DNA from 4 places in the Streptomyces sp. NPDC048248 genome. Region 1 is predicted to be linked to each of the others. Evidence: riboswitches for the same ligand, from Rfam matches in the RefSeq annotation. Region 1 holds a riboswitch; each other region holds the start of a gene.
The links. Region 1 has a riboswitch for cobalamin ahead of ACGFZW_RS02200 (energy-coupling factor ABC transporter permease). Riboswitches for the same ligand answer to the same signal wherever they lie in the genome.

Region 1 (6,899 bases):
CTCGGCGGCCTCCCGGAACACCCCCATGGCGACGTCCACCACCTTGACCGCTTCCATGCCCTTGCCCCGGACATCGCCGACCAGGCAGCGAACGCCGTACGGGGTGTCCTGCGCGCTGTAGAGGTCACCCCCGATCTGCGCGTCCTTCACCGCGGCCCGGTAGCGCACGGCGAGTCGCAGGGGGCCGATCTTGGCCGGCAGCTCCGGCAGAATGGCGCGCTGCACGGCGAGCGAGATTCTGCGGGCCGCCTCCAGACGCACCTTGCTGTAGTACATGAGGCGATTGACGACGACGGCGAAGGCCGAGACGGTCGCGACCGCCGCCAGCTCGCTGCGCCCACCGGAATCCCCCATGTAACCGAAGTGGGTGAGCAGCGCGAAGTCGATGACACAGGCAGAGATGCCCGCCACGATCGTCGCCCGCAGTGACAGCAGCGCGGCGGCTGCCATCGGCGCGGCGGTGTAGAAGGCCTCTCCGCTGAAATGCGGAGAGGTGTAGTAGTCGACGAGGGCACCTACGGCGAGCACGACGATGGGCAGCAGCTGGAGGTGGCGGAGAAACCAGCGTCTGTTGTTGGTGCGCCCGGTGCTCGGTGCCCTCACGTACCCGCTCCCGCTCTGTCGCCGTGCAACATGCTCAAGCATCCTCGGGCCGGATTGCGGCTGCAGTCGTGGAGCGGCCGTATGGGTACGTGCCGCGTGGCTGCATGTGTGCGGCACGGACGTCCCCCCGGCGGAAGGCGTGGACCCGGTGGGTGCGACGGGGCGGGAATGCTCGTGAGCCGCGGCGCCACCGCGCGGCGAAGGCGGTCGGCATCGGCCGTCGGGGGCAGTCGGCGATGATCACGCTGTTCGGCCTGCTCAGCCCGTTCGTCCTGTCCGGCCTGCTCGGCCCCGAGCCGCAGCGGCACGCCGGGCCTCCTGCACCCATTCGGACAGCCCGGCGAGTGCCGCGCACCCCGCGCAGGAACCGCATACGCAGGGGTGGGCTGCTCTCACCTCGGCGACGCCACCGTCGATATCGTCCGGCATCGTCAGCAGGTTGCCGGCAACCGCGCGAAGTCCTCGCCGGAGACGGCGACCAGCTCCTGTCCGTCGATGAGCACCGGCTGCGCCCGAGGCGCCTCAGCCATCGCCCCGTGTCTGTTCGGCGGCGGCAGCAGAGGCGAAGGCCGCGGCGAGCTCTTCTGCGGTACGGGGACCGGGAGTCATATCGTCCAACAGCCCATGTACGCGCAGCAGTTGAGCAGTTGCGATACCCCACGGCAGCCGAAGCCCGGCCTCCCGCAGCAGATCCGTGCGGGCCAGCATCGCGGGCGCCGGGCCGGCACGCACGCCCGCCGGGGTGAGGAGCGCGGCGTCGTCGGCCCAGCGCAAGGCAAGGTCCACGTCGTGGGTGGCCATCACCACGGTGGTGCCGCTGTCGCGGAGGGCATCAAGGGCGGCGAGCAGCCGCTCCTGGCCGTCCGGGTCCAGTCCGGCCGTCGGCTCGTCGAGGATCAGCACCCGGGGCCGCATGGCGACCGCGCCCGCGATCGCGGTCCGCTTGCGCTGGCCGTAGGAGAGGAGATGGGTGGGCCGGTCGGCCAGAGCGGTGATGTCCAGGGCGGCGAGCGCCTCGTCCACGCGGGACCGCACCTCACCATCGGGCAGGCCGAGGTTCAACGGCCCGAACGACACGTCCTGGGCCACCGACGCGGCGAACAGCTGGTCGTCCGGGTCCTGCACCACCAGCTGGACGGTCGTACGCAACCGGGTCAGCCCCTTGCGGTCGTAGGCGACCGGGAGGCCCTCGACCGTCAACCGGCCGTCGCGCGGCCGCAGCCCGCCGCTGAGAAGCCGCATCAGGGTGGTCTTGCCGCTGCCGTTGCGGCCGAGGAGGGCCAGTGCACGACCTTCGCACACATCGAAGTCGAGCCCCTGGAGCACTGTCGGGCCGTCCTCGTACGCGAAGGACGCGCCCCGCAGGGCTACCAGCGCGGGTTCGCTCATGACAGCGGCCTTTCCAGGACGAAGGTGAGGGCGGCGAGCGCCACGAGCAGCGCGATGCTGCCGGCCATGAACCGGGCGGAGACGCGGGCCTCGGGCACCAGGACGCGCAGGGTGCCGTCGTAGCCGCGCCCGGCGAGTCCGGTCTGCAGCCGCGCCGCCCGGTCGAAGGCGCGTACGAACGCGGTGGCGCCGAGTCCGGCGAGCGAACGCCAGGTGGCGGCCCGGGTGGTGTGCCCGAGCCGGGCTGCCTGGGCGTCCCGGATCCGGCGCACCGAATCGAGCAGCAGGAAGCTCATTCGGTACGTCACCAGGGCCACGTCCACGACCGGAGCGGGGATCCCGGCTTTGACGAGGCGGGGCAGCAGATCGGACATCGGGGTGGTGAAGGCGAACAGCAGGACGCCGAGCGACGCGGCCGAGGTCCGCAGCAGCAGTTGGCCGGCTCGGAGCGGCCCGCCGTCGGCCAGGGTCACGAATCCCTCGGGCCCGCCGACCTGGACGAGCAGGGTGGCGGCACCGGTGACGCAGAAACCCAGGGGCACCCGGTACGCGCGCCACAGACGACGCCCGGGTACGCCCGCCGGGCCCAGCAGCACGGTGAGGGCGGTGAGGAGAACAAGGGCCGCGCCGGGCCAGGGAGGCAGCGAGATCGCCAGCACGGTGAGCCCGAGACCGAGCACGGCCTTGTCCACGGGGTGGCGGCGGCGCCAGCGACTGCTGTGCGCCGCCGCGTCGATCGGCAGCACGGGGTGGTCAGTCCCCTTGGGCCGCGGATACCCCGGCGCCGCTCTCGGCGCCGTCGGCGTCCTGCTGCGCATGCGCCCGCTGCTCGCCCTGGCGGCGGCCGCGTCGCAGACCGAAATAGAAGGCGAGGACGCCCGCGCCGATCGCCGCCTGGAGGGCGAAAAGCGCCGACTCGATCTCGCCGGACGGCGGCTCGTACAGCGGGGAGAACCAAGGCTTGTAGTCGGGGTCGATCTCGGTGATCGCCGTCTCGGCCTGCGCGTCGGCGCCCGTGAAGGGCTCCTTCTTGTGGTCACCGAGACCGAGGACCAGCGGCAGGACCGCCAGCGCTGCCACGAGCGCCAGCAGCAGGGTGTTGATCTTCGCGTTCCTGCTCATCGGGCCACCGCCTCGGTCTCGGTCTTCTCGGCCTTCGCCCGCTTGCCGGTGAGGAACACGCCGAGCCGGGTCAGCTCGCCCTTGCTGGACTGCACGAGGAGCCGCATGACGAGCACCGTGAGGAGCCCCTCGCTCACCGCGAGCGGGATCTGGGTGACCGCGAAGATGGTGCCGAACTTGCCGAGCGCGCCCAGGAATCCGCTGCCCGGATCCGGGAAGGCGAGCGCCAGCTGCACGCTGGTGACGCAGTAGGTGGAAAGGTCGGCGACGAAGGCTCCGAAGAACACCGCCACCATCAGCGGTACGTCGAAACGGCGCAGCAGCTTGTAGACGGCGTACCCGGCCCAGGGGCCGACGATCGCCATCGAGAAGACGTTGGCGCCGAGCGTGGTCAGGCCGCCGTGCGCGAGCAGAAGGGCCTGGAACAGCAGGGTGATGGTGCCCAGCACCGCCATGATCGGCGGGCGGAACAGGATGGCGCCCAGCCCCGTCCCGGTGGGGTGGGAGCAGCTCCCCGTCACCGAGGGCAGTTTCAGGGCGGACAGAACGAACGTGAAGGCACCGGACGCGCCGAGGAGCAGCGTGCTCTCGGGATGGGCCTTGACCTCACGGGTGAGTGACCGGACTCCGTGGACGACGAACGGCGCCGACGCGACGCCCCAGGCGACCGCGTGCGCCGGAGGCAGAAATCCCTCGGCTATGTGCATGGCTCAGCAGACCCTCTCCAGCACCTCGTGGATGGTTGAAGTGCCTTGGCCGGTCTCCTGGCTGACGGGTACCACCGCCCGGACTCCGCCTTCCCGGATCGCAAGGATCCAGTGGCTGCCCGTGAGGGCCGGAGTCGGACTTCCCGATTCACAGTGGCGAGGGCCGCACCGGCATTACACCGGATTTCCCGTTCACCAAGGCGTGGTGACAGTAGTGCCAGGTCGGGTGCGGTGACAAGTGGAGCCGCCCAGGGCTCACCGCACGCCCTCGCCGCGTGGGGCCGAGCGCGTCTGCGGAGACTGGCTGCCCCTGAGAACAGGTGGGCAGGTTCGGTAGGGATTGCGGGGTCTGTCCCATGGCCATCGTCGATCTGATGTCCAGTAGGACCTCGCGGCCCGGGCGCTCCGTCCGCCCGTCGGGGGGCAAGACCGTACTGCGGCTGACCGGGACAGGGCAAGGCGTCCCGCTGATACCGGAGCCGGCAATCGGGCCGAGTTCTCTGTGCGGTCCGTAGGTCCCATCGCCCGTCAGCTCGGCAGCGTACGGACCAGCGCATCACGCAGGCGGGTGCGCTCGGTGGTCATGAAGCGGTGCAGGGTACGTGAAGCGAAGGCGATCCGCTGAGCGCTGCGCCGGCGCTCCGCGTCGTAGGTGCGCAGGGCGGACGGCAGACCGGCCCTGCCGTGCCCGGCGACGGCGCGGGTGAGGGCCTCCGCGTCGAGGATCGCGGTGCACGCACCCTGGCCCAGGTTGGGTGTCATGGCGTGCGCGGCGTCTCCGACCAGGGCGACCTTTCCGCGGTCGACGAAGGCTGGAAGGGCGGGGAAGAGGTGCCGCATCTCGTAGCGGATCCAGGTGGCCGGGTCGGTCTCGGCGAGTATCCGGGGGATGGGGTCGTGCCAGCCCTCGAACAGTCGGCGCAGTTCCTGGGCGGTGGTGGCCTCGGGGACGGTGGCGTACCAGTTGGTGCGGCCGGGCTCGATGGGTGTCATGCCGAAGAACCGGCCGGTGCCCCAGGTTTCGCCGTGTACGCCGCTTTCGAAGTCGGCCACGCCGATCCAGGCAACGGACCCGACGCGCCGCGGGCCGCTGCGCCGGTCCCCGGGACATGCGGCACGCACGGCACTGTGGATTCCGTCAGCGCCTACCACCAGGTCATTGTCGACCAGCAGCGCGTCGACTTCGCGGACGTTCTCGCCGAGCTTGAGCGGGACGTCCCCGAAGGCGCGCAACTCGGCGAGGAGCGCGTCGATCAAATAGGGCCGGGAAATGAGGAGTTCGGGGCGGCCCGCTTTCCGCTCGATCCGCTCCAGCGGCAGACGCGCCATCACCTTCCCTTGCGGGGTACGGATCCGGGCGCTTCGGTAGGGCACCGCCCGGGCACGGAAAGGCTCACCCACCCCGAGGCGGTCGAGTGCGGCCTGAGCGGTGGGATGGATGCCGAAGGCGGTGCCGTAGCGCTCCAGCTCCTTTCGGCGCTCCAGAATCGTGACCGTCCAGCCGGCCCGGCGCAGCCCGAGTGCGGTCGCCAGTCCGCCCACCCCCGCCCCCACGACAACTGCCGTTCCCGTCATGCCGCCCCCTACGTCGCTTCGGATTCGATCGACCACCACACCTGTGGTACCACGGTTGGGGTAGTGTGGGCAAGGAGTCGAGGAGAGAGGGCCTCTGGCAGTGAATGCGGACCGACGGGACCGCCTGCGGGATGCGGCTATCGGCGTACTGGCCGCCGCGGGCGGGCGAGGACTGACGCATCGTGCGGTCGACGCGGCCGCTGACGTACCGCACGGCACGACCAAGAACTACTTCCCGACCCGGGACGCCCTCCTGCGTGCGGTGGCCGAGCGCTGCCTGGAGCAATACCGCGACACCGCCGCGCAGATGGCCGCCGGTGCGTTGCCCACCGACCGCGAGGGGCTTGTCGCCATGTTCGGGGGGCTTCTCCGGAACGTCGCAGGCCCCGGCCGCCCCCGGCTTCTCGCCTACCTGGAGCTGCAGGCCGAAGCGGCCCGCAAGCCCTGGCTATCGGCCGTACTCGACCCCATCGCGAGCTCCGACTTCGCCGGATTCGAGGCCGCGCAGCGAACCGCCGGCCTGCCCGTCACCCCGCAGCGCGCCGCCGTCGTCACCCTCGCGATGCACGGCGCCATCCCACACCTCCTGGCCGATGGGCCGGACACCCTGGCGGCAGCCGGCCTGGACGACCCCGACCGCTTTGTCCGTGACCTCCTGCAGGCGGTATACCCCGAGGGCGACAAATCGGCCCGTGCAGGGAGCTGATGAAGGAGTCCGGCATTCGCTCACATCGATCCCGAACAGGTCGACGCTCTTTTCGGGCTCGGTCAATGGCGTCTGCTCCGCATGTCAGTTGCCTATGGGCCGGTACGCCGGGCTGAACGCGGGGCTCTGAGAAGATGGCGCAATGTTCGATTTCGGCATTCGGGGCTACCAACCCTCGTGGTTGAACGGCCGTGGTGAGATTGTGGGGGAGCACGGGACCCGCCTGGGTGCCCTTGCCCGCAGGACTCTGACGACAGCCTGGATGGTCTGGGACCTGCAGGACGACGAGTGGTTCAGTGACTGCCCGGTACTGTTCGACTTCGATGGCGAGCAGATCGAGATCAATCATCAGAAGTTTGACGATCTCTCGCTCACATGGAACACGATCGACCCCACCCGACCGGTTCGGTGGCCCGACTTCGATCTGGAGTGGCGTCCCGACCCCCTGCCCGAGTTGCGGGCCCTGCGAGGTCTGTGCCTCACGGGGGTTGAACTGCTCGAATGGGAGACCAGGGACCTGGCTCAGGGAAATGTTGACGTCAGTTTCGTCTTCGAGGCGGGCCGGGCAACGGTGTTCAACGCGCTCGACGAGAACGGACTGAGCTTCGAACCGCCTGGTCCGAATCAGCGGCCCCACGCGCTCCGCTGACACTCGGAATGCAGGTCCACGCCGGCGCGGGTAGGTTCGCACGGGCGGGGGAAATGTGCCGCACCCCGCTATACGTCAGGATGCCCGGGCTTCGGCTTCTTCAAGGAATGTGGCGACGGCGCCGAACCATTGTTCCGGCTCCTCGAGG
Region 2 (6,899 bases), on a different contig from region 1:
GCAGGATGACCGCGGCGGACTTGCCGCCCAGCTCCAGCGTGACGCGGCTGAGGTTGCGGGCGGCGACCTCCATGACCCGCTTGCCCGCCGCCACCGACCCGGTGAACGAGACCTTGTCCACGCCCGGGTGCCCGACCAGGTACTCGCTGACCTCCCGGTCCGCGGGCAGGATCGAAAGCACCCCCTCCGGCAGCCCCGCCTCGGTCACGATCTCGGCGAGGAGGTAGGCGTCCAGCGGGGTCTCCGGGGACACCTTCAACACCACCGAGCAGCCGGCAAGCAGGGCCGGGGCGAGCTTGGCGGCGGCGGTGAACTGCGGGACGTTCCACGGCACGACGGCCGCGACCACCCCGGCCGGCTCCCGGCGGACCAGCAGCGGGCCCAGCAGTCCGGCCCGCCGCTCCTCGAACGGGAAGTCACGGGCGACGGCCAGGGCGGCGTCCCACACCAGCATCGCCGCCAGCGACTGCACCATCACACCGGAGGTGACGGGAGTGCCGTTCTCCGAGCTGATGACCCGGGCGATCTCGTCGCTGCGCGCGGCGAAGGCGTCCTTGATGCGGGTCACCACGGCGATCCGCTCCGCCAGCGGGGCTCGCGCCCAGACCCCGGAGTCGAAGGACGTGCGGGCCGCGGCCACCGCGCGGTCGACATCGGCCCGGGAGGCATGCGGCACCCGGCCGATGACCTGCTCGGTGTGCGGTGAGACGACCTCGATCGTGTCGCGGCCGGCCGGGTCGACCAACTCACCGCCTATATAGAGCTTTCCGTGCTCGACGAGATCGCTCATCGCTGCCGCCTCCCGCGGGTTGGCCGCCCTCGGCCGGCGGGCGTTCACGCTCCACCGACACCTGACGCTGCATCAGAAACTGATACCAGTTCCCTTTGCAGGAGTCCACGGCGCACACACAATCACCGCACCGCCGCCCCCGCGCCCCTCGACCACGAACCGTCCACCACCTCAACTCCACTACGAAAGAGCCCACTTCAGGACGCACTGAAACTCGTTCTAGTTATAGTGAACGGGCATGCCCACACCGAGAGGGGACCGGGATGACACAGGTGACCGACCACAGGGGCGGGGTGTGGAGCATCGCCGTCCCCATCCCGGACAATCCGCTCGGCCACACCCTCGTCCACCTCCTGGAGACCGACCGCGGCCCGGTGCTCATCGACACCGGCTGGGACGACCCGCACTCCTGGGACACCCTCGTCGCCGGCGTCGAGCGGTGCGGCTTCGCCCTCACCGACCTGCACGGCGTCCTGATCACCCATCACCACCCCGACCATCACGGCCTCTCCGCCAAGGTCCGCGAGGCGTCCGGGGCCTGGATCGCGATGCACGCCGCCGACACGGCGATGATCCGCCGCACCCGCGACGCGCAGCCGGGCCGGTGGCTCGACTACCTGACCGCCAAACTCACGGCGGCGGGCGCGCCCGAGGATCACCTCGCGCCCCTGCGGGCGGCCCGCGCCAAGGGCGGCGCCCGGTCGCTGCCCGCCAGGCGGCCCGCGCTGCCGGACCGCGACATCGGCCCCGGCGAGCTGCTCGACCTCCCGGGGCGCAGGCTGCGCGCGATCTGGACGCCGGGGCACACCCCGGGACACGTCTGCCTGCATCTGGAGGAGGAACACCCGGGGCGGGGCGCGGGGGTCGGGGCGGGTGCCGGGGGCGCGAAGGCCACCGGCGCGGGGGGCGGGACTGCGGTGCGCGGTGGGCCGGGGGCCGGGGGGCCGGGAGCCGGGGCGGCCGCGGCCGGGCCCTCCGGCTTCGGCCGGCTCTTCTCCGGCGACCACCTCCTCCCCGGCATCACCCCGCACGTCGGGCTGTACGAGGATCCGGACGACGCCACGGTCACCGACCCGCTGGGCGACTACCTCGACTCCCTGGAGCGGATCGGCAGGCTCGCCCCGGCCGAGGTGCTGCCCGCCCATCAGCACGCCTTCGCCGACGCGGACGGGCGCGTGCGGGAACTCCTCGCCCACCACGAAGAGCGCCTGTCCGGACTGAGAGCACTGCTCCGCGAACCCCTCACGCCCTGGCAGCTCGCGGTGGCGATGGAGTGGAACCGCCCCTGGGAGCAGATCCCCTACGGCTCCCGCAACATCGCCGTCTCGGAAGCCGAGGCACACCTGCGCCGCCTGGTGAAACTCGGGCATGCCGAACCGGTCCCCGGATCCGACCCGGTGACGTACCGGGCAGCGTGAAGCCCAGGAGGCACCGGCCTGCGCCCGGCGGCCACCCGAGGCGCCCGCGGGCAAGGGCCCCGCGGCCCGCTCCCGCGCCCAGAGACCGGAGCCCCGCCCCAGGGGCGCATACCCACCCATATCCGTACGTGCGAGCGAGTCCCTTGCGGGCGCCGGTTAAGGTGTGCGAGAAAACTTCATCCGTGCCTATCGGGGGAAGCCGGTGAAAATCCGGCGCTGACCCGCAACCGTGAGGACGGCCCGCCCGCGCACCGCGACGCTCTCGCGGCACGCACGGCCGTACGAGCCGGAGCACCCGCTGGCGCACGACCAAGGCTCCCGCCCCGGCCCCGCCCACGGACGGCCGGTGCGCGGCACCGTCGAGGTATACGGAGCTGAGCCCGGTGCCACCGCGCGGACCCGACGACCGGGCGCGCGGGTGGCCGGCCGAGCGCGGCTGCGTACACCGCTGCGAACCGACCCGAGAGGCACCGACCCCATGGCTCCCCTGGCCCCCATGGCTCCTTCCTTCGCCGTCCTGGCACGCCGCGCCGCCGCGGCGCTGGCCACCGCGGCGGTGCTGGGCACGGCCGCCGCCCCGGCCGCGTTCGCCGACTCCGCCGCACCGGCCGCGGCCCCGTCGCCCTCCCCCGCGAAACTGCCCGCCGGCCTGTACGGCGCCGCCTCCCCGGAGTACGACGGAGTGTGGCGGCAGTCGCTCGCCCTGCTCGCGCAGGACACGGTGGGCCTGCGGCCCGCGGCGTCCGCCGTCGACTGGCTCACCGGGCAGCAGTGCGCCGACGGATCGTTCGCCGCCTTCCGTGCCGACCAGGCGAAGCCGTGTACCGCCAAGACGATGCGGGACACCAACCAGACGGGCGCCGCGGTGCAGGCGCTGGCCGCGCTCGGCGGGCACGGTGACGCGGTGAAGAAGGCCGTGGGCTGGCTGAAGTCCGTGCAGAACAAGGACGGCGGATGGAGTTCCATGGCCGGCTCGCCCAGCGACGCCAACTCCACCTCCGTCGTCATCGGCGCACTCGTCGCGGCCGGCGCGAACCCGGCCACCGTGACGTCGGGCAAGGGCGGCAAGTCCCCCTACGACGCCCTGCTGACCTTCCAGCTGAGCTGCGCGGCGAAGTCCAAGGAGCGCGGCGCCTTCGCCTTCCAGCCCAAGGACGGCGCCCTGGCCCCGAACGCCGACGCCACCGCGGCCGCCGCGCTGGGCACCTTGGGCAAGGGCTTCGTCGTCGCGCCGACGGGCAAGGACGCCAACACCCCCATACGGCCGCTGACCTGCAAGGACGAGGGTGAAAGCAGTCAGGGCAGCGCGGACGCCGGTGCCCGGAAGGCGGCGGCCGGGGGCGCGGACGCCTACCTCGTCGCGCAGCTCGACGCGAACGGGCAGCACCTGCTGTCCGCGATGCCGGGCGCGGAGGACCAGCCGGACGTCGGCAACACCGCCGACACCGTCCTCGCGCTGGCCGCGGGAGCGCACGGCACGGCCGCGCAGAAGCCGCTGAAGTGGCTGGAGCAGCACGCGGCGGACTGGGCGAAGCAGAACGGCCCCGCGGCGTACGCCCAGCTGGTGCTCGCCGCGCACGCCACGGGCACCGACCCGCGCTCCTTCGGCGGCACCGACCTGGTGGCCGCCCTCAACGCCACCGGCCCCGCACCGGCCGCCGGGCAGGAGCAGGGGAAGAACGCCGACGCGAAGGACTCGGAGGACGGCGGGAGCGGCATCAGCGTCTGGTGGGTCGTCGGTGTCGGGCTCGCCGTCGGCGCCGGTATCGGCTTCCTGCTGAGCGGCCGCAAGAAGAAGAACGCCCTCTGATGCGCTTCCCCCGTATCGCCGGCGCCCTCCTGCTGGCCGGCACCGCCACCGGCCTGGCCGCCGCGCCCGCCCAGGCACAGGAGTACCGCTACTGGTCCTTCTGGAACAGCAAGGCGGGCGGCTCCGGTGGCTCCTGGGCGTACGCGACCGAGGGGCCGGCCACCATGCGGCCTGCCGACGGGGCCGTCGAGGGTTTCCGGTTCACCGTGAGCGCCGACTCCGCCGCGGCCGCCGGTCCGCGCACGGCCGCCGACTTCGACGCGATCTGCGAGGGCACACCGGCCAAGGAGAACAGCAAGCGGGTCGGCGTCGTCATCGACTTCGGCAGCGCGGCGGACGCGGCCGGCGGGGAGCGCCCGCCGAAGCCGCGGACACACTGCGCCGTGGTCCCCGAGGACGCCTCGGCGGGCGAGGCGCTGGCCGCGGTCGCCCGGCCGCTGCGGTACGACTCCCACGCCCTGCTGTGCGCCGTCGCCGACTACCCGCGGTCAGGGTGCGCGGACCAGGTCGACGGATCGGGCGACAAGGGGTCGAAAGACGCGCCAGGCGCCGGCTCCGCGCCCGAGGACGCGTCCTCGGGCCGGTCGGCGGGGCAGGGTTCGGGTACGGGGAGCGACAGCGAGGACGGCGGCCCGTCCGCCGGACTGCTCGGTGGCGGCGCGGCCGTCTTCGCGCTGGGAGCGGCGGCCGTGTGGCAGGCCCGCCGCCGGCGCGGATGAGCGCCCCGCGCGCGACCCGTACCACCGCCCTGCACGCCGGAGCGTGGTGGCTGTGGGCGCTCGGCCTGGCGACCGCGGCCTCACGCACCACCAATCCGCTGCTGCTCGGGATGCTGGTCGGGGTGGCGGGCTATGTCGTCGCGGCCCGCCGTACGGACGCGCCCTGGGCCCGGTCGTACGGCGCGTTCGCCAAGCTCGGCCTGTTCGTGATCGCCGTCCGGCTGGTCTTCGCCTTCGTCCTGGGCTCGCCGATTCCCGGCACCCACCTCCTTGTCACACTGCCCGAAGTCCCGCTCCCCGACTGGGCACAGGGCGTCCGGATCGGCGGCCGGGTCACCGCCGAGGGCATGCTCTTCGCCCTCTACGACGGCCTGAAGCTGGCCGCCCTCCTCATCTGCGTCGGGGCCGCGAACGCCCTCGCCAACCCCGCCCGGATGCTGAAGTCACTGCCCGGGGCCCTCTACGAGGCGGGCGTCGCGGTCGTCGTCGCGATGACGTTCGCACCGAATCTGGTGGCCGATGTGCAGCGGCTGCGCGCCGCCCGACGACTGCGCGGCCGTCCCGACCGCGGATTCAAAGCCCTCCTCCAGGTCGGACTGCCCGTGCTGGAAGGGGCGCTGGAACGCTCGGTCGCGCTGGCCGCCGCGATGGACGCCCGCGGCTACGGCCGCACCGCCCAGGTGCCACGCGCCGTCCGGCACACCACCTCGGTCCTCACCCTCGGCGGCCTGCTCGGCGTCTGCGCCGGGACCTACGGGCTGCTGGCCGGGTCCGGCGCCGGCTACGGGCTGCCCCTGCTGCTCGCCGGACTCGCCGCCGCGCTCGGCGGGTTGTGGCTCGGCGGCCGCCGCTCGGTGCGCACCCGCTACCGGCCGGAGCGCTGGGGCATCCGCGCCTGGCTGGTGGCCGGCTCCGGCATCGCCGTGGCGGCCCTGATGATCTGGGCGGACACCGTCGCGCCCGGCGCCCTCCAGCCACCCGTCGTCCCTCTCACCGCGCCCGTCCTCCCGCTCCGGCCGGCGCTCGGCGTACTGCTGGGCCTGCTGCCCGCGTTCGTCGCCCCCCTGCCGCCCCGCACCTCGCCCGAACGTGCCGGGCCGGGCGACGGGCCCGGCGACGCTCGCACCCCCGGTACGTCCAAGAAGTCGTTGCGATCCCCGACGTCGTTGCGGCCCTCCCCGGAATCGTTCCGGTCCCCGACATCGCCGCAGTCGCCGCAGTCATCGCAGTCGCCCACGTCACAGAGGGAGTCCACCCAGTGATCCGGTTCGAGCAGGTGTCGGTCACCTACGGGGACGCCACCGAGCCCGCCGTGCGGGACGTCGACCTGACCGTTCCCGAAGGGGAGCTGTGTCTTCTCGTCGGACCCTCCGGCGTCGGCAAGTCGACGGTGCTCAATGCCGTCTGCGGACTCGTACCGCACTTCACCGGGGGCACCCTGCACGGCCGGGTCACCGTCGACGGCCGCGACACCCGCACCCACCGGCCGCGTGAACTGGCCGATGTGGTCGGCACCGTGGGCCAGGACCCGCGGGCGCACTTCGTCACCGACACCGTCGAGGACGAACTCGCCTACGGCATGGAATCCCTCGGCCTCGCCCCGGACGTGATGCGCCGCCGCGTCGAGGAGACCCTCGACCTGCTGGGCCTGGCCGACCTGCGCGACCGCGCCCTCACCACACTCTCCGGTGGCCAGATGCAGCGGGTGGCGATCGGCTCCGTGCTGACCACCCATCCCAAGGTCCTCGTCCTGGACGAACCGACCTCCGCCCTGGACCCGGCCGCCGCCGAGGAGGTGCTCGCGGTGCTCCAGCGTCTCGTGCACGACCTCGGGACGACGGTGCTGCTGGCCGAACACCGCCTGGAGCGGGTGGTGCAGTACGCGGACCAGGTGATCCTGCTGCCCGCACCCGGCGCGGCCCCGCTCCTCGGCGACCCCGCGCAGATCATGGCCGTCTCCCCGGTGCACCCCCCGGTCGTCGCCCTGGGCCGCCTCGCCCAGTGGTCGCCTCTCCCCCTCTCCGTACGCGACGCACGCCGCAGGGCTGCCCCTCTCCGCGACCGCCTCCAGGCGCTGGAGCCGGGACGCGGCACGGCAGCCACCGCGAGCGGACCGGGTACGGACGGGCCACGTGCGGGCGGACGAGACACGGAGGCAGGGG
Region 3 (6,899 bases), on a different contig from region 1:
ACGAAGGAGTCGCAGCCTGCCTTGCCCATGACGAGGGTGAGGACGGGCACCTCGGGTCCCTTCTTGAGAAGTGAGTTGAGGGTCTGCTCCACGCCCGTCGCCCGCCGTGCGGCGCCGTCGTCCTGGTCGAGGATGAGCACGATGGCGTTGTTGGTGCCGGTGGACTTCTTCATCTCCCGTACGGCGGCGGTCAGTGCCTCCTGCATGGCCGCGCCGTGTTCGACGAGCTCCCCCTTGGCGATGCGGTCCAGGGCCGCCTTGCCCGGGGCGGGGTCAGCGGTGCCCAGCGGGACGGTCCGGCGTACCGCGCCGGGATCGGTGGGGTGCGCGCCGTCGGGGAAGGCCCACAGGCCGTACGTGTGGTGGGTGCCCACCATCTCCAGGGCGCGGCCGGCCGCGCTGAGGGCGATCGGGAGTTTGCCGCCTTCCGCCATCGAGGTGGAGGTGTCCATGAGAATCAGCAGCCGACTGGACTTCTGCGCCTTGTCGTAGCCGTCCAGCACCCGTGTCACCTGATCGCCGCCCGCGGTGAACGGGGTGACCGGCGCGTCGAGGTCGGCGTCCGCACGGTGATCGGTCAGCGGCGAGTCCGGCACCGGGTCCGGCGCCTTGCCGTCCTTGCCCGGGACCGCGCGGTAGCCCTGTCTGCTGAGGATGCGCCGGCCGGCCTCGGGGTCCCGCAGCCAGTCGCCGAAGCGGCCGACGGCGTCCTGGCGCGGCGCGGCGTCGGTGGCGCCCTGCCAGTCCACCCGGATCAGCGGGTGGTCGAGCGCCGGGACGTTCTTGGGGTAGTAGGCGGCGTACCGGTCGCCGGGGGCGAGCGGGCTCCCCAGGGCGGGACAACTGCCGATGGCGCGGCCGAGGTTGAAGTCGGCGAGGGACTTCTCCGAGACCAGTGGTGCCGCCCCCTTCCCCCGGCCGGTGCCGGGGCGGCCGTCCTGGCCGGTGGGCCGCAGCGAGCACAGCAGCTCGGTGCTGCCCGCGTACTGGCTGCCCGGGGCGGAGAGCCTGCGCTCGGCGTCCCGGGCGAGGGTGGGGTCGGGGCCGCCCGCGGGGCCGATCCGCGAGCCGTCGTTGGCGAGATAGAGGCCGATGGTGTGCAGCAGGCCGGTGCCGGACAGGACGGGGCTGGGGCGCAGCAGTCGCAGGTCGCGGTGGTCGCTGTCGGTGCCGGTGAGGATCTCCTGCCAGGACGCGCCGACCTGTTCGACGTCGTCGAGGCGCTGGTTGGCCGGGATGCCGACGACGAGCGGGGTGTAGGCGACCGGGCCGGTGTGGTGCAGGGTCACGGGGGATCCGGTGGCGGGCATGCCGCGGCGGACCTCGGCGTAGTCGGCGCTGGATTCGGGGATCCACAGATCGGGCTGCGGCCCCGGCCTGTTGAGGGGGTCGATGCCCTTGGTGGACGGGTGGCCCTTGCCGGTGCCGTGAGCCTCGCCCTGCCAGCGGTCGGCGGCGGCGAAGCCCTGGTCGACCTGGTCCTTGGCCGCGGAGTAGACGGTGATCTGGGCGCGTCGGCAGCCGTCGGGGACGTCGTCCTCACCCTGCAGCGGGCGGGTGTTGAGGTCGGACATCTCGTAGGCGAAGGCTGCCTGGCGCAGGGCGGGTTCGGATTCGGGTGCGGTGAGCAGACGCAGTTCGAGGGCGGGCGGGCAGGCCGGGTCGGTCCGCAGGAGCTGGAAGGCGACGAGGCCGGCGGCGGTGAGGCCGAGGACGGTCACCAGGACGGCGATGACCCGCAGCCAGCGGCTGAGGCGCTGCTTCAGCCACCGGCGCAAGCGGATGCGCAGCGGCGTGGGGGGCCGGACCTCCGGGGTGGCGAAGGAGAGGATGACGTCGTCGACGGTGTTCTGCTTGGCCGAGCGGGGCTCCCAGACGTCGCCCATCGGCGTGCGCTCGTGGGCCAGCCGCTCGCGCAGTGTGCGGACGAGGTCCTCGAAGGTGACGAACCGCTCGCCGGGTATGCCGCGTTCGAGGATCTGCACGACGGCGCGGGTGAAGAGGGAGCCGCCGGCCGGTTCGTCGCCGCTGAAGATCCGGCGGTTGGGCTGCGCGGCCATCAGCAGGGACATGGGTTTGCGGCGGGAGTGGAAGGTCTCGTCGGCGTTGCCGGAGTAGCAGCACTCCAGCAGGATCACGATCCGGTCGGCGCGTGCGCTGTCGAGGTAGGACAGCACCATGTCCTGCCAGGACACGGCCTTGTGGCGCTGGCGGGTGTCCGACATGCCGACCATGAGCTGCAGGTCGCCGCCGTCGCGGCCGACCCAGCCGTGGCCGGAGAAGTGCACCAGCAGCAGGCCGCGTGCCTCGTCGGTGACGGCGTCCAGGGCCTGCTCCAGCTCCCAGGGCTCCTGGGGCCGGCAGATGACGACTTCCTCGTCGGTGAACAGGTCGGTGCCGGGGTCGATCAGGACCCGCTTGAGTTCCTCGGCGTTCGCCTCCACGGCGGGGAGCGCGGATAAATTCTTGTAGTCGCTGACACAGATCAGCAGCGCCCGGTTGATCTTGCCCCGCGCGTCGTAGTGGGACATCCGGCTCAGTCCTCGCCGGCGCTGCCGCCCTCGGTCGACCGGCTTCCGGGGTCGGGGCGTTCGGGGGCCGCGCCGCGCGGGCCCGGGTCACCGACCGGCGCCAGCCCGCCGTCGCCGTCGACGGCCACGGCCGGCTCTTCCCCCGCCGCCCGTTCCTCCCTGCGCCGCCGCAGCCACTCCCGCAGGGCGATGCTCAGGCTCTTGGTCACCTCGGCGGCGACCGTGCCGATGAGGACCAGGACCAGATCGTCGATGCCGATGGCCATGTCCCCGAGGTCGCGTTCCTCCGGGGCGCGGTCTGCGTCGGCCGGGCGCGGCCGCAGGGTCCAGTCGTGCCGCTGGTGTGCGAGCCACGGCTCGCGCTCCAGCCATGCCTTGAGATCCTCGATGTCCTGGTGTGCGTTGTTCGTGCCCGTGATCCTGATGCGGATCTCGTGACGGTCAGCCCTGTCCGGCATCCCCCGACCCCCTTCCGGCGGCGCCATCGCCCGCCGTGCCACCAGATAGTGACGTGGGATCAGGTGCGGGGGCAACCGTCCGTGACCTCCGGAGCACCCTGTGGTGTGCGCCACAGTGCCTGCCACAGGGCTGCGTCGCAGGTCAAGGGTGAGTTGACGGGCATTCGTGGAGCGTGGTGGACTGCCGGAGCCATTCGGCGACAGATGAGGAAGTCCGGTGAGAATCCGGCGCGGTCCCGCCACTGTCACCGGGGAGCGTTCCTCCAGGAGAGGTCACGGCCCGTCACGCGTACGCCCGCCAGGTCGCGTGCGTACGGGCTGGAAGGCCGGGGGAAACGCCGATCCGGGAGCCAGGAGACTCTCGTCGCCGTCACGTCGAGCCAGGGCGCGGACCCTGAGTGAGGACATACCGCCATGCCCGGCCGCAGTTCGAGATGCCCGTTGAGCGACGCCGCAGCATCCCTTCGAGGACTGACGGCGGTCTGATCCGATGCGTGCCGAACACGCCACGTACGCGTGCGGCGCGGCCCTCGGCTTTCTCGGCGACCTGATCGCGGCGGACCCCCGGCGCGGCCATCCGGTGGCCGCGTTCGGCCGGGCCGCGGGTACCGTCGAGCGCCGACTGTGGCGCGATCACCGTGGCCGCGGAGCGGCCCATGCCCTGCTGTGCGCGGGCGGCGCGGCGGCGGGCGCCGCGCTCCTGCAGCGCGCCGTACGCGGCTCCCTGACCTCACCTCTTCCCGCCGGTGGCGCCCGCGCCCGTACCGCCGCGGGCGTCGCCCTCACCGCGGCGACGGTCTGGGCCGTGCTGGGCGGCACCTCGCTGGGCCGGGAGGCGCGGGCCATCGGCGGTGCGCTGACGGCGGGCGACCCGGATCTGGCGCGGGAGCGGCTGCCGCATCTGTGCGGGCGCGACCCGCAGGCGCTGGACGAACCGCAGATGGCGCGCGCGGTGGTCGAGTCGGTCGCGGAGAACACGTCGGACGCGGTGGTGGGCGCGCTGGTTTGGGGGGCGCTGGGCGGTGTGCCCGGCCTGGTGGCGTTCCGGGCGGTGAACACCCTGGACGCGATGGTGGGTCACAAATCGCCTCGTTACCGCCGGTTCGGCTGGGCGTCGGCCCGGCTCGACGACGTGGCCGGCTGGCCCGGGGCCCGGCTGACCGCCGCCCTCACGGTGCTCGCGGGACCCGACCGGCGCGGCGCGCTGAACGCCTGGCGGGCCGACGGCGGCGCGCACCCGAGCCCCAACGCCGGCCCGGTGGAGGCGTCGTTCGCGGGTGCGCTCGGCGTCCGGCTGGGCGGCACGCTGGCGTACGGCGGGCGGGTTGAGCACCGGCCGGTGCTCAACGGCGCGGCGCGGCCGGTCGGCGTGCCCGACATCGAGCGGGCGGTCAGGCTCTCGCGCCGGGTGAGCGTGCTGGCGCTGGCGACGACGGTCGCGGGCCGGCTCGCGGTGGGCGCGATCCGGACGGCGAGGGCGCGCGGCCGGGCGGGTACGGCACGGCTCACGGCACAGCGATGCCCCGGCAGATGAGGAGGACCCGGTGACGGGACGGTTCGAGGTGTCCGGCGGGTCTGTCGGCGGTGGCCTGCTGGTGGCCGGTACGACGTCCGACGCGGGCAAGAGCGTGGTCACGGCGGGCATCTGCCGGTGGCTGGTCCGCCAGGGCGTCCGCGTCGCGCCGTTCAAGGCGCAGAACATGTCACTGAACTCGTTCGTGACGCGCGAGGGCGCGGAGATCGGGCGGGCGCAGGCGATGCAGGCGGCGGCCGCCCGGGTCGAGCCGACGGCGCTGATGAATCCGGTGCTGCTCAAGCCCGGCAGCGACCGCAGCAGCCAGGTGGTGCTGCTGGGCAAGCCGGTCGGCGAGCTGAGCGCCACGGGATACTTCGGCCACCCCGACGGCCGGACGCCCGGCGGCTCGGGACCGTACGCCGGGCGGCGCGAGGCGCTGCTGGGTACGGTCACCGACTGCCTCCAGGAACTGCGGAGGACTCATGACGCGGTGATCTGCGAGGGCGCGGGCAGTCCCGCCGAGATCAATCTGCGTCGCACCGACATCGTCAACATGGGCATCGCGCGCGCCGGCCGGCTGCCCGTCGTCGTGGTCGGGGACATCGACAGGGGCGGGGTGTTCGCCTCCTTCTTCGGCACCACGGCGCTGCTGTCGAAGGAGGACCAGTCGCTGATCGCGGGCTATGTCGTCAACAAGTTCCGCGGCGATGTGACGCTGCTGGAGCCGGGGTTGGAGATGCTGCGCGGCCTCACCGGCCGGCCGACGCTCGGCGTGCTGCCCTTCGCCCACGGGCTCGGCATCGACGAGGAGGACGGTCTGCGGATCTCGCTGCGCGGCGCGGTGCGCGAGAGCGTGGTGGCGCCGCCGCACGGCGCGGACGTCCTGCGGGTCGCGGTCGCCGCGGTACCGCTGATGTCCAACTTCACGGACGTGGACGCGCTGGCCGCCGAACCGGGCGTGGTGGTGCGGTTCGTGGACCGGGCCGAGGAACTGGCCGACGCGGACCTGGTGGTGCTGCCGGGCACCCGGGGAACGGTCCGGGCGCTGGAGTGGCTGCGCGAGCGCGGTCTTGCGGACGCGATCGCGCGCCGGGCCGCCGAGGGCCGTCCGGTGCTGGGCATCTGCGGCGGGTTCCAGATGCTCGGTGAGCACATCGACGACGAGGTGGAGTCGCGGGCCGGCGCGGTGCCCGGCCTCGGGCTGCTGCCCGTCCGGGTGCGCTTCGCCGTGGAGAAGACGCTGGCGCGCCCGGTGGGGCAGGCGCTGGACGAGCCCGTGGAGGGATACGAGATCCACCACGGGGTGGCCGAGGTCAACGGCGGGCAGACGTTCATCTCCGACGGCCGCGGGCAGAGTCTGGACGGGTGCCGGGTCGGCTCGGTGTGGGGCACCCACTGGCACGGCTCGCTGGAGAGCGACGCGTTCCGGCGGGCCTTTCTGCGGCAGGTCGCGGCGGCCGCGGGCCGGGCCTTCGTGCCGGCGCCCGACACCTGCTTCGGCGCGCTGCGCGAGGAGCAGCTGGACCGGCTCGGCGATCTGATCGAGGAGCACGCGGACACCGACGCGCTGTTGCGGCTGATCGAGGAGGGGGTGCCGCAGGGGCTGCCGTTCGTCCCTCCGGGCGCGCCGTGAGGAGCCGGCGGACAAGGACGTACCACCCCCGTTCAAGCGGGGGCCACAGCGCCACGGCGGCCGGGGCCGCGGTGGCAGATCACGTGCGCGGGCGTACTGCGCCCGCAGGAGGCATCAACGCATGACCACGACTCCCAACTATCCCTTCACCGCGGTAGTCGGCATGGACGATCTCCGGCTGGCGCTGCTGTTGAACGCGGTCAGCCCCGCGGTCGGCGGTGTGCTGGTGCGTGGCGAGAAGGGCACCGCCAAGAGCACGGCGGTGCGTGCCCTGTCGTCGCTGATGCCACCCGTGGACGTGATCACCGGCTGCCGCTTCTCCTGCGCTCCCGTCGCGCCCGACCCGGCCTGCCCGGACGGCCCGCACGAGGCGGGTGCGGGTGAGGACCGCCCGACGCGGATGGTCGAACTGCCCGTCGGCGCCTCGGAGGACCGGCTGGTGGGCGCCCTGGACATCGAACGGGCGCTGTCGGAGGGCGTCAAGGCCTTCGAGCCCGGCCTGCTGGCCGACGCGCACCGCGGCGTGCTCTACGTCGACGAGGTCAACCTGCTCCACGACCACCTCGTGGACCTGCTGCTGGACGCGGCGGCGATGGGCGCCTCGTACGTCGAGCGCGAGGGCGTCTCGGTACGGCACGCGGCGCGCTTCCTGCTCGTGGGCACCATGAACCCCGAAGAGGGCGAGCTGCGGCCGCAGTTGCTGGACCGCTTCGGGCTGACGGTCGAGGTCGCGGCCTCCCGCGAGCCGGCCCGGCGCGTCG
Region 4 (6,899 bases), on a different contig from region 1:
TCTTGATGAACTTGTTGGCCACATCGACCAGATAGCCGGTCTGCCCGGCCTGACTTGTGGGCTTCTCCAAGGCCCGGGGCTCGGGGAAGACGCGGTATTTCGCCCGCTCGGCCGCGCTCATGGCGCCGGTTTCGACCTGCCGGTCCAAAATCCATTTCCAGCGTGTCACGGCGCGCTCGTGGGATGCCTTGCCCAGGCCGGGATCGTACTGTTCCGCCCCCTTCAGCAAGGCGGCGAGCAGGGCCGCCTGACCGGGATTCAGCCGTTGCGCGTCGATGCCGTAATACGCGTGCGCGGCGGCCTGGATCCCGTACGAACCCCGGCCGAACCAGCTGGTGTTGAGGTAGCCGCGGAGAATCTCCTGTTTGGACTTCTGGTTGTTCACCTTCAAGGCGATGACGAATTCTCTGATCTTGCGGGTGACCGTCTGGTCCTGCGAGAGATAGGTGTTCTTCACGTATTGCTGGGTGATGGTGGAACCACCCTGCGCCTCCTCGCCGGAAACCATGTTCACGACGGCGCGGGCGATGCCCTTCAACGAGACGCCCGAGTCGCTGTAGAAGGTGGCGTTCTCCGCGGCGATGACGGCGCTCTCCACGGAGTCGGGCACCTTGTCGAGCGAGATGTTCTGGCGGTTGACGGGCCCGACACTCACCATCTGGCTGCCGTCCGCCCAGTAGTAGACGGTGGCCTCCCGGCCGGCCAGGTCGTTCTCGTTCGGGATGCCGATGTTGACGTAGACGAGCGCGAACAGGCCGGCGACGCCCACGATGCCGACGCCGAAGGTGCCGGCCACCAGGCGCCAGGAGGGCAGCCAGCGGCGCAGCCCCTCCCGCCCCCGGCGCGGATAGTCGATGAACCTGCGACGCCCCTTCGTTCCCTTCATGCTCCCGTAGACGAGGCGGGAGGCGGACGGGTTTGCCGGCTAACCGAATGCTCACAATCGGCGGGCCAACGGGTGGGGCGAAGGGGCGTCGCGGCAGGTTTCGCGGTGAACGCGCAGATCAGAACTCGTCGTCGAAGGAGACCGAGCCCTCGACGGCGACCTGGTAGGCCGAGGCCCGGCGCTCGAAGAAGTTCGTCAGCTCCTGGACGTTCTGCAGCTCCATGAAGGAGAACGGGTTCTCCGAGCCGTACACGGGAGGGAAGCCCAGCCGCTGCAACCGCTGGTCGGCGACGCACTGGAGGTACTCGCGCATCGACTCGGTGTTCATACCCGGCAGGCCCTCGCCGCACAGGTCACGGCCGAACTGCAGCTCCGCCTCGACGGCCTCCTTGAGCATCTCGACGACCTGCTGTTCCAGCTTGTCGTCGAAGAGGTCGGGCTCCTCCTGGCGGACGGTGTCCACCACCGAGAACGCGAACTCCATGTGCATGGACTCGTCGCGGAACACCCAGTTGGTGCCGGTGGCCAGGCCGTGCAGCAGGCCGCGCGAGCGGAACCAGTAGACGTACGCGAAGGCGCCGTAGAAGAACAGACCCTCGATGCAGGCCGCGAAGCAGATCAGGTTGAGCAGGAAACGGCGACGGTCGGCCCTCGACTCCAGCCGGTCGATGCTCTCGACCGAATCCATCCACTTGAAGCAGAACTCGGCCTTCTCGCGGATGGACGGGATGTTCTCCACGGCCGCGAAGGCGGCGGCGCGGTCGTCCGGGTCGGGGAGGTAGGTGTCCAGCAGCGTCAGATAGAACTGGACGTGCACCGCCTCCTCGAAGAGCTGACGGCTCAGGTACAGCCGCGCCTCGGGGGAGTTGATGTGCTTGTAGAGCGTCAGGACCAGGTTGTTGGCCACGATCGAGTCGCCGGTCGCGAAGAACGCGACCAGCCGGCCGATCATGTGCTGCTCGCCCGGAGAGAGCTTGGCGAGGTCGGTGACGTCGGAGTGGAGGTCGACCTCCTCCACGGTCCAGGTGTTCTTGATCGCGTCGCGGTAGCGGTCGTAGAAGTCCGGGTACCGCATGGGGCGCAGCGTCAGCTCGAAGCCCGGGTCCAGGAGGTTCTTGGTACCGGTGGTGGTCGTGTGCGTGGCGGACGCGGAGGTGGCTTCGGTGGTCATTACTGGCAGGCCTCGCAGGACTCGGGGTTTTCCAGGGAGCAGGCGACCGCGTCGGGGTCGGTGGCCTGCTGGGGGACGGTGGCGGGGGCGGCGGCCGCCGTGCCGCGTGCCGACTGCGCGATCCGGGTGGCCGGGCGCGAACGCAGGTAGTACGTGGTCTTGATGCCGCGCTTCCAGGCGTAGGCGTACATCGAGCTGAGCTTGCCGATGGTCGGCGACGCCATGAAGAGGTTCAGCGACTGACTCTGGTCGAGGTACGGCGTACGGGCCGCGGCCATGTCGATCAGGGCGCGCTGCGGGATCTCCCAGGCGGTGCGGTAGAGCGCCCGGACCTCCTCGGGGATCCACTCGACGTCCTGCACGCTGCCGTTGGCCTCGCGCAGGGCGTCACGCGTCCGCGCGTCCCACAGCCCCAGCGCCTTGAGCTCCTCGATCAGATAGGCGTTGACCTGGAGGAACTCGCCGGACAGCGTCTCGCGCTTGAAGAGGTTGGAGACCTGCGGCTCGATGCACTCGTAGACACCGGCGATGGAGGCGATCGTCGCGGTCGGCGCGATGGCCAGGAGGAGGGAGTTGCGCATCCCGGTCGCCGCGATCCGGTTCCGCAGCGCCGCCCACCGGTCCGCCCAGCGGGGCTCGGCGTTCGGGTAGTGGTCGGGGTGCAGTACACCGCGGGCGGTGCGGGTCGAGGACCAGGCCGGGTGCGGGCCGTGCCGCTCCGCGAGGTCGGCGGACGCCTCGTACGCGGCGAGCATGATCCGCTCGGAGATACGGGTCGACAGCTCCCGCGCCTCGGGGGAGTCGAAGGGCAGCCGCAGCCGGAAGAAGACGTCCTGCAGACCCATGAGACCCAGGCCCACCGGCCGCCAGCGGGAGTTGGAGGCGCCGGCCTGGTCGGTCGGGTAGAAGTTGATGTCCACGACGCGGTCGAGGAAGGCGACGGCGGTACGGACCGTCGCGTCCAGCCGCTCCCAGTCCATCGCCTCCTCCCAGCCGGCGTTCTCGTCGCCGAGGTGCGCGGCGAGGTTGACCGACCCGAGGTTGCAGACCGCGGTTTCCCCGTCGTCCGTGACCTCCAGGATCTCGGTGCACAGATTGGACGAGTGGACGACCTTGCCGGGCTCCGCGGTCTGGTTGGCGGTGCGGTTGGCGGCGTCCTTGAACGTCATCCAGCCGTTGCCGGTCTGCGCCAGGGTCCGCATCATCCGCGAGTACAGCAGCCGGGCCGGGATCTGCTTGAGCGCCTTGCCCTCGGCCTCGGCCCTGCGGTAGGCGGCGTCGAACTCCGCGCCCCACAGGTCCACCAGCTCCGGGGTGTCCGAAGGCGAGAACAGCGACCAGTCGGCGTCCGCCTCGACGCGGCGCATGAACTCGTCCGGGATCCAGTGCGCGATGTTGAGGTTGTGCGTCCGGCGGGCCTCCTCGCCGGTGTTGTCGCGCAGCTCCAGGAACTCCTCGATGTCGGCGTGCCAGGTCTCCAGGTAGACGCAGGCGGCGCCCTTGCGGCGGCCGCCCTGGTTCACCGCCGCGACCGAGGCGTCCAGCGTGCGCAGGAACGGCACGATGCCGTTGGAGTGGCCGTTGGTGCCCCGGATCAGCGACCCCCGTGCGCGGATCCGGGAGTACGACAGACCGATACCGCCGGCGTGCTTGGAGAGCCGGGCGACCTGGTGGTAGCGGTCGTAGATCGAGTCGAGCTCGTCCAGCGGGGAGTCCAGCAGATAGCAGGAGGACATCTGCGGGTGGCGGGTGCCGGAGTTGAACAGGGTGGGGGAGGAGGGCAGGTAGGACAGCGAGCTGGTGAGGCGGTACAGCTCGGCGACGTCGTCCAGCGCGGCGCGGGAGTCGTTCTCGGCGAGACCGCAGGCCACCCGGAGCAGGAAGTGCTGCGGCGTCTCGATGACCTGACGGGTGGTGGGGTGCCGCAGCAGGTAGCGGGAGTGCAGGGTGCGCAGGCCGAAGTAGCCGAAGCGGTCGTCGGCGCCGTCGGCGAGGGCCTTGTCGACGGCGGCGTCCAGGCGGTCGGCGTGGGTGCGCACGAACCCGGCGGTCGCGTCGGCGATCAGCCCCTCGCGGTGGCCGACGTCCACCGAGGCGGAGAAGGAGGTGGCGCCCTGGCCCGCGGCCTCCTCCGCGATGGCGAGCGTGAGCAGCCGCGCGGCGAGGCGGGAGTACTGCGGCTCGTCACCGATCAGACCGGCCGCGGCCTCGATCGCCAGGGAGCGCAACTCCGCCTCGTCGGAGCCCGCGTGGCGGCCGCGGAGGGCGGCGGCGGCCACCTTGCCGGGGTCGGTCGCGGTCAGGTCCTCGGTCAGCTCGGTCAGCGTGCGCAGCAGGGCGACGCCGGGACCGTCCTCGACCCGGTCGGCGGGGGCGGGCGGCGCGGACCGCACGACCTCGGCGTCTGACGCGGGCTCCGTTGGCGCGATGGTCACGTGATGCTCTCCCTCACTCGGCGGGGGCCAGGAGGGAGGGGCGCGACGGGCGCGCGCGGGCATGCGGCATCCCGGATTCTTCGGGATGCGCGGGCACACCGCGCGGCGTCCACCGGCCCATCCCACGGGGCCCGGACGTATCGACGCTCGCACCGATGGCGGTGCGGGCGTACCGTCGGCAGGTCTTCGGACTCCACGGGCGCGCGATAGGGCTTGGGGCCTTATGGGCGCACTCGTACACCGTTGCGGGACAGTTCCGGATTCGCACCGGATTCCCCTGTGGCGACAGCGAGCACGAGCATACATGTGGTGGTGGGTTCTCGTGTGCACCCCCATATCTTGTGAGTCGCGAGTGATCGAGTCGTGTCTGTCCGTCCACTCGTGCGTGTCTGACAGCGCACCAGGGCGCGGCGTCCGCCGGTTTCCCGCACCGCGCCGGGCATGCGAACGGGCCGCCGCACCCTGAGGTGCGACGGCCCGTGGCCGGGGGCGGTGCGGTGGCTCAGTGGCCGACGGGGGCCTCAGCGGTGGCGGGCGGCAGGTCGGGGCTGACGCCCTTGTCGCCGACGTCCGCGGTGTAGTCGCCCGGGCTGGTCTCGTCGACGCCCTCCGGCGCCTTCGCGGCCTTCAGGGCGAAGGTCAGCACGACTGTGACCACGACGTTCAGCACGAACGCGGTCAGGCCGATGTAGCCGATCTCGCCGATACCCGGGATCTCCCTGCTGGAGCCGCCGAAGTGCGCCTGGGTGGGGCTGGCCACGCCGTACGCCGCGAGCGTGCCGTACGCCATGCCGACCGCCCAGCCGGCGAGCAGCGCCCAGCGGTGGAACCAGCGGGTGAACAGGCCGCCGACGAGGGACGGCATGGTCTGCAGGATCCAGATGCCGCCCAGCAGCTGGAAGTTGATGGCGACCGTCTTGTCCATGGTCAGGACGAAGGCGAGGGCGCCGACCTTCACCAGCAGCGAGACGAGCTTGGCGACCTTGTGCTCCTGGGCCGGGGTGGCGTCCGGCTTCAGGAAGTCCTTGTAGACGTTGCGGGTGAAGAGGTTGGCCGCGGCGATCGACATGATGGCGGCCGGCACCAGGGCGCCGATGCCGATCGCGGCGAACGCGACGCCGGCGAACCAGCTCGGGAACATGTCCTCGAAGAGCTGCGGAATCGCCAGCTGCGGGTTGCCGTGGATCTCCGTGCCGGCCTTGATCGCCATGAAGCCCAGCAGCGCGAGCAGGCCCAGCATCAGGGAGTACAGCGGCAGGATCGTGGTGTTGCGGCGGATCACGTTGCGGCTGCGCGAGGACAGCGTCGCGGTGATCGAGTGCGGGTACATGAACAGCGCGAGTGCCGAGCCCAGCGCCAGCGTGGCGTAGGCCCACTGCGCGTTGGGGCCGCTCGCCAGCTCGCCGCGCGGCTTACCGGTCGGTCCCGGCTCGGCGAACGCCTTCCCGGCCGAGTCGAAGATCGCGTCGAAGCCGCCCAGCTTGATCGGGATGTAGATGATCGCCACCGCGATGACGAGGTAGATCAGACCGTCCTTGACGAACGCGATGAGCGCGGGCGCCCGCAGTCCGGACGAGTAGGTGTAGGCCGCCAGGACGGCGAAGGCGATCAGCAGCGGCAGGTCCTTGACGAACCAGTTGGTGGTCTCGCCGCCGCCGATCCCCAGCACGTCAAGGACGGCCTGGATGCCGACCAGTTGGAGCGCGATGTACGGCATGGTGGCGAGGATGCCGGTGAGCGCCACGGCCAGCGACAGGCCCTTGGAGCCGAAGCGGCCGCGCACGAAGTCGGAGGTGGTGACGTAGCCGTGCTTGTGCGACACCGACCACAGCCGGGGCAGGAAGGTGAAGATCAGCGGATAGACCAGGATCGTGTAGGGCACCGCGAAGAAGCCGGCCGCGCCCGCCGCGTAGATGGCCGCCGGGACGGCGACGAAGGTGTACGCGGTGTAGAGGTCGCCGCCGAGCAGGAACCACGTCACCCAGGTGCCGAAACTCCGGCCGCCCAGGCCCCATTCGTCGAGGTTCGCGGACTGCTCGGCCTTGCGCCAGCGCGCGGCGAGGAAGCCCATGACCGTCACGGCCAGGAAGAAGAACACGAAGACGGCCAGCGCGACGCCGTTCACGCCGTCGGTGGCCGAGGCGGCCAGCCGGACCGGAGCGGCCGGGGCCGCCGAAGCGATCGTCAGGAGAGTCACTGCGCCGCACCCGCCTTACGCGCGCGCTGCTCACGCTGTACGAGCTTGTACGCGGTCATCGTCAGCGCGGTCGAGATGAACACCCACGCCATCTGGTACCAGTAGAAGAACGGGATCCCTATGAAGGTCGGCTCGATCCTGGCGTAGGAGCTCACCCACAGCATCGCCACGAACGGAGCGAGCAGGCACAGCCCGACCACCACACGCGTG

Region 2: linked by a shared signal. The riboswitch ahead of ACGFZW_RS07450 (prenyltransferase/squalene oxidase repeat-containing protein) and the one ahead of ACGFZW_RS02200 (energy-coupling factor ABC transporter permease) in region 1 are both predicted to bind cobalamin.
Region 3: linked by a shared signal. The riboswitch ahead of ACGFZW_RS27440 (cobalamin biosynthesis protein) and the one ahead of ACGFZW_RS02200 (energy-coupling factor ABC transporter permease) in region 1 are both predicted to bind cobalamin.
Region 4: linked by a shared signal. The riboswitch ahead of ACGFZW_RS31250 (ribonucleoside-diphosphate reductase subunit alpha) and the one ahead of ACGFZW_RS02200 (energy-coupling factor ABC transporter permease) in region 1 are both predicted to bind cobalamin.

Annotation. Positions count from the first base shown of each region.
Region 1 is NZ_JBICZL010000001.1:457,837-464,735, reverse strand. Features, by position in the region: gene ACGFZW_RS02220 (PP2C family protein-serine/threonine phosphatase) at 1-603, opposite strand, end outside; gene ACGFZW_RS02215 (energy-coupling factor ABC transporter ATP-binding protein) at 1,126-1,992, opposite strand; gene cbiQ (cobalt ECF transporter T component CbiQ) at 1,989-2,738, opposite strand; gene ACGFZW_RS02205 (energy-coupling factor ABC transporter substrate-binding protein) at 2,746-3,114, opposite strand; gene ACGFZW_RS02200 (energy-coupling factor ABC transporter permease) at 3,111-3,821, opposite strand; cobalamin riboswitch at 3,851-4,058, opposite strand; gene ACGFZW_RS02195 (FAD-dependent oxidoreductase) at 4,350-5,396, opposite strand; gene ACGFZW_RS02190 (TetR/AcrR family transcriptional regulator) at 5,497-6,102, shown strand; gene ACGFZW_RS02185 (hypothetical protein) at 6,245-6,751, shown strand; gene ACGFZW_RS02180 (proline iminopeptidase-family hydrolase) at 6,827-6,899, opposite strand, start outside.
Region 2 is NZ_JBICZL010000003.1:304,997-311,895, reverse strand. Features, by position in the region: gene ACGFZW_RS07460 (aldehyde dehydrogenase) at 1-790, opposite strand, end outside; gene ACGFZW_RS07455 (MBL fold metallo-hydrolase) at 1,054-2,208, shown strand; cobalamin riboswitch at 2,345-2,526, shown strand; gene ACGFZW_RS07450 (prenyltransferase/squalene oxidase repeat-containing protein) at 2,705-4,018, shown strand; gene ACGFZW_RS07445 (SCO2322 family protein) at 4,018-4,737, shown strand; gene ACGFZW_RS07440 (energy-coupling factor transporter transmembrane component T) at 4,734-5,999, shown strand; gene ACGFZW_RS07435 (ABC transporter ATP-binding protein) at 5,996-6,899, shown strand, end outside.
Region 3 is NZ_JBICZL010000013.1:60,381-67,279, forward strand. Features, by position in the region: gene ACGFZW_RS27430 (caspase family protein) at 1-2,531, opposite strand, end outside; gene ACGFZW_RS27435 (hypothetical protein) at 2,537-2,989, opposite strand; cobalamin riboswitch at 3,194-3,350, shown strand; gene ACGFZW_RS27440 (cobalamin biosynthesis protein) at 3,480-4,523, shown strand; gene ACGFZW_RS27445 (cobyric acid synthase) at 4,534-6,138, shown strand; gene ACGFZW_RS27450 (putative cobaltochelatase) at 6,260-6,899, shown strand, end outside.
Region 4 is NZ_JBICZL010000017.1:66,508-73,406, reverse strand. Features, by position in the region: gene ACGFZW_RS31260 (transglycosylase domain-containing protein) at 1-886, opposite strand, end outside; gene ACGFZW_RS31255 (ribonucleotide-diphosphate reductase subunit beta) at 1,005-2,057, opposite strand; gene ACGFZW_RS31250 (ribonucleoside-diphosphate reductase subunit alpha) at 2,057-4,492, opposite strand; cobalamin riboswitch at 4,652-4,811, opposite strand; gene mctP (monocarboxylate uptake permease MctP) at 4,995-6,617, opposite strand; gene ACGFZW_RS31240 (DUF3311 domain-containing protein) at 6,686-6,899, opposite strand, start outside.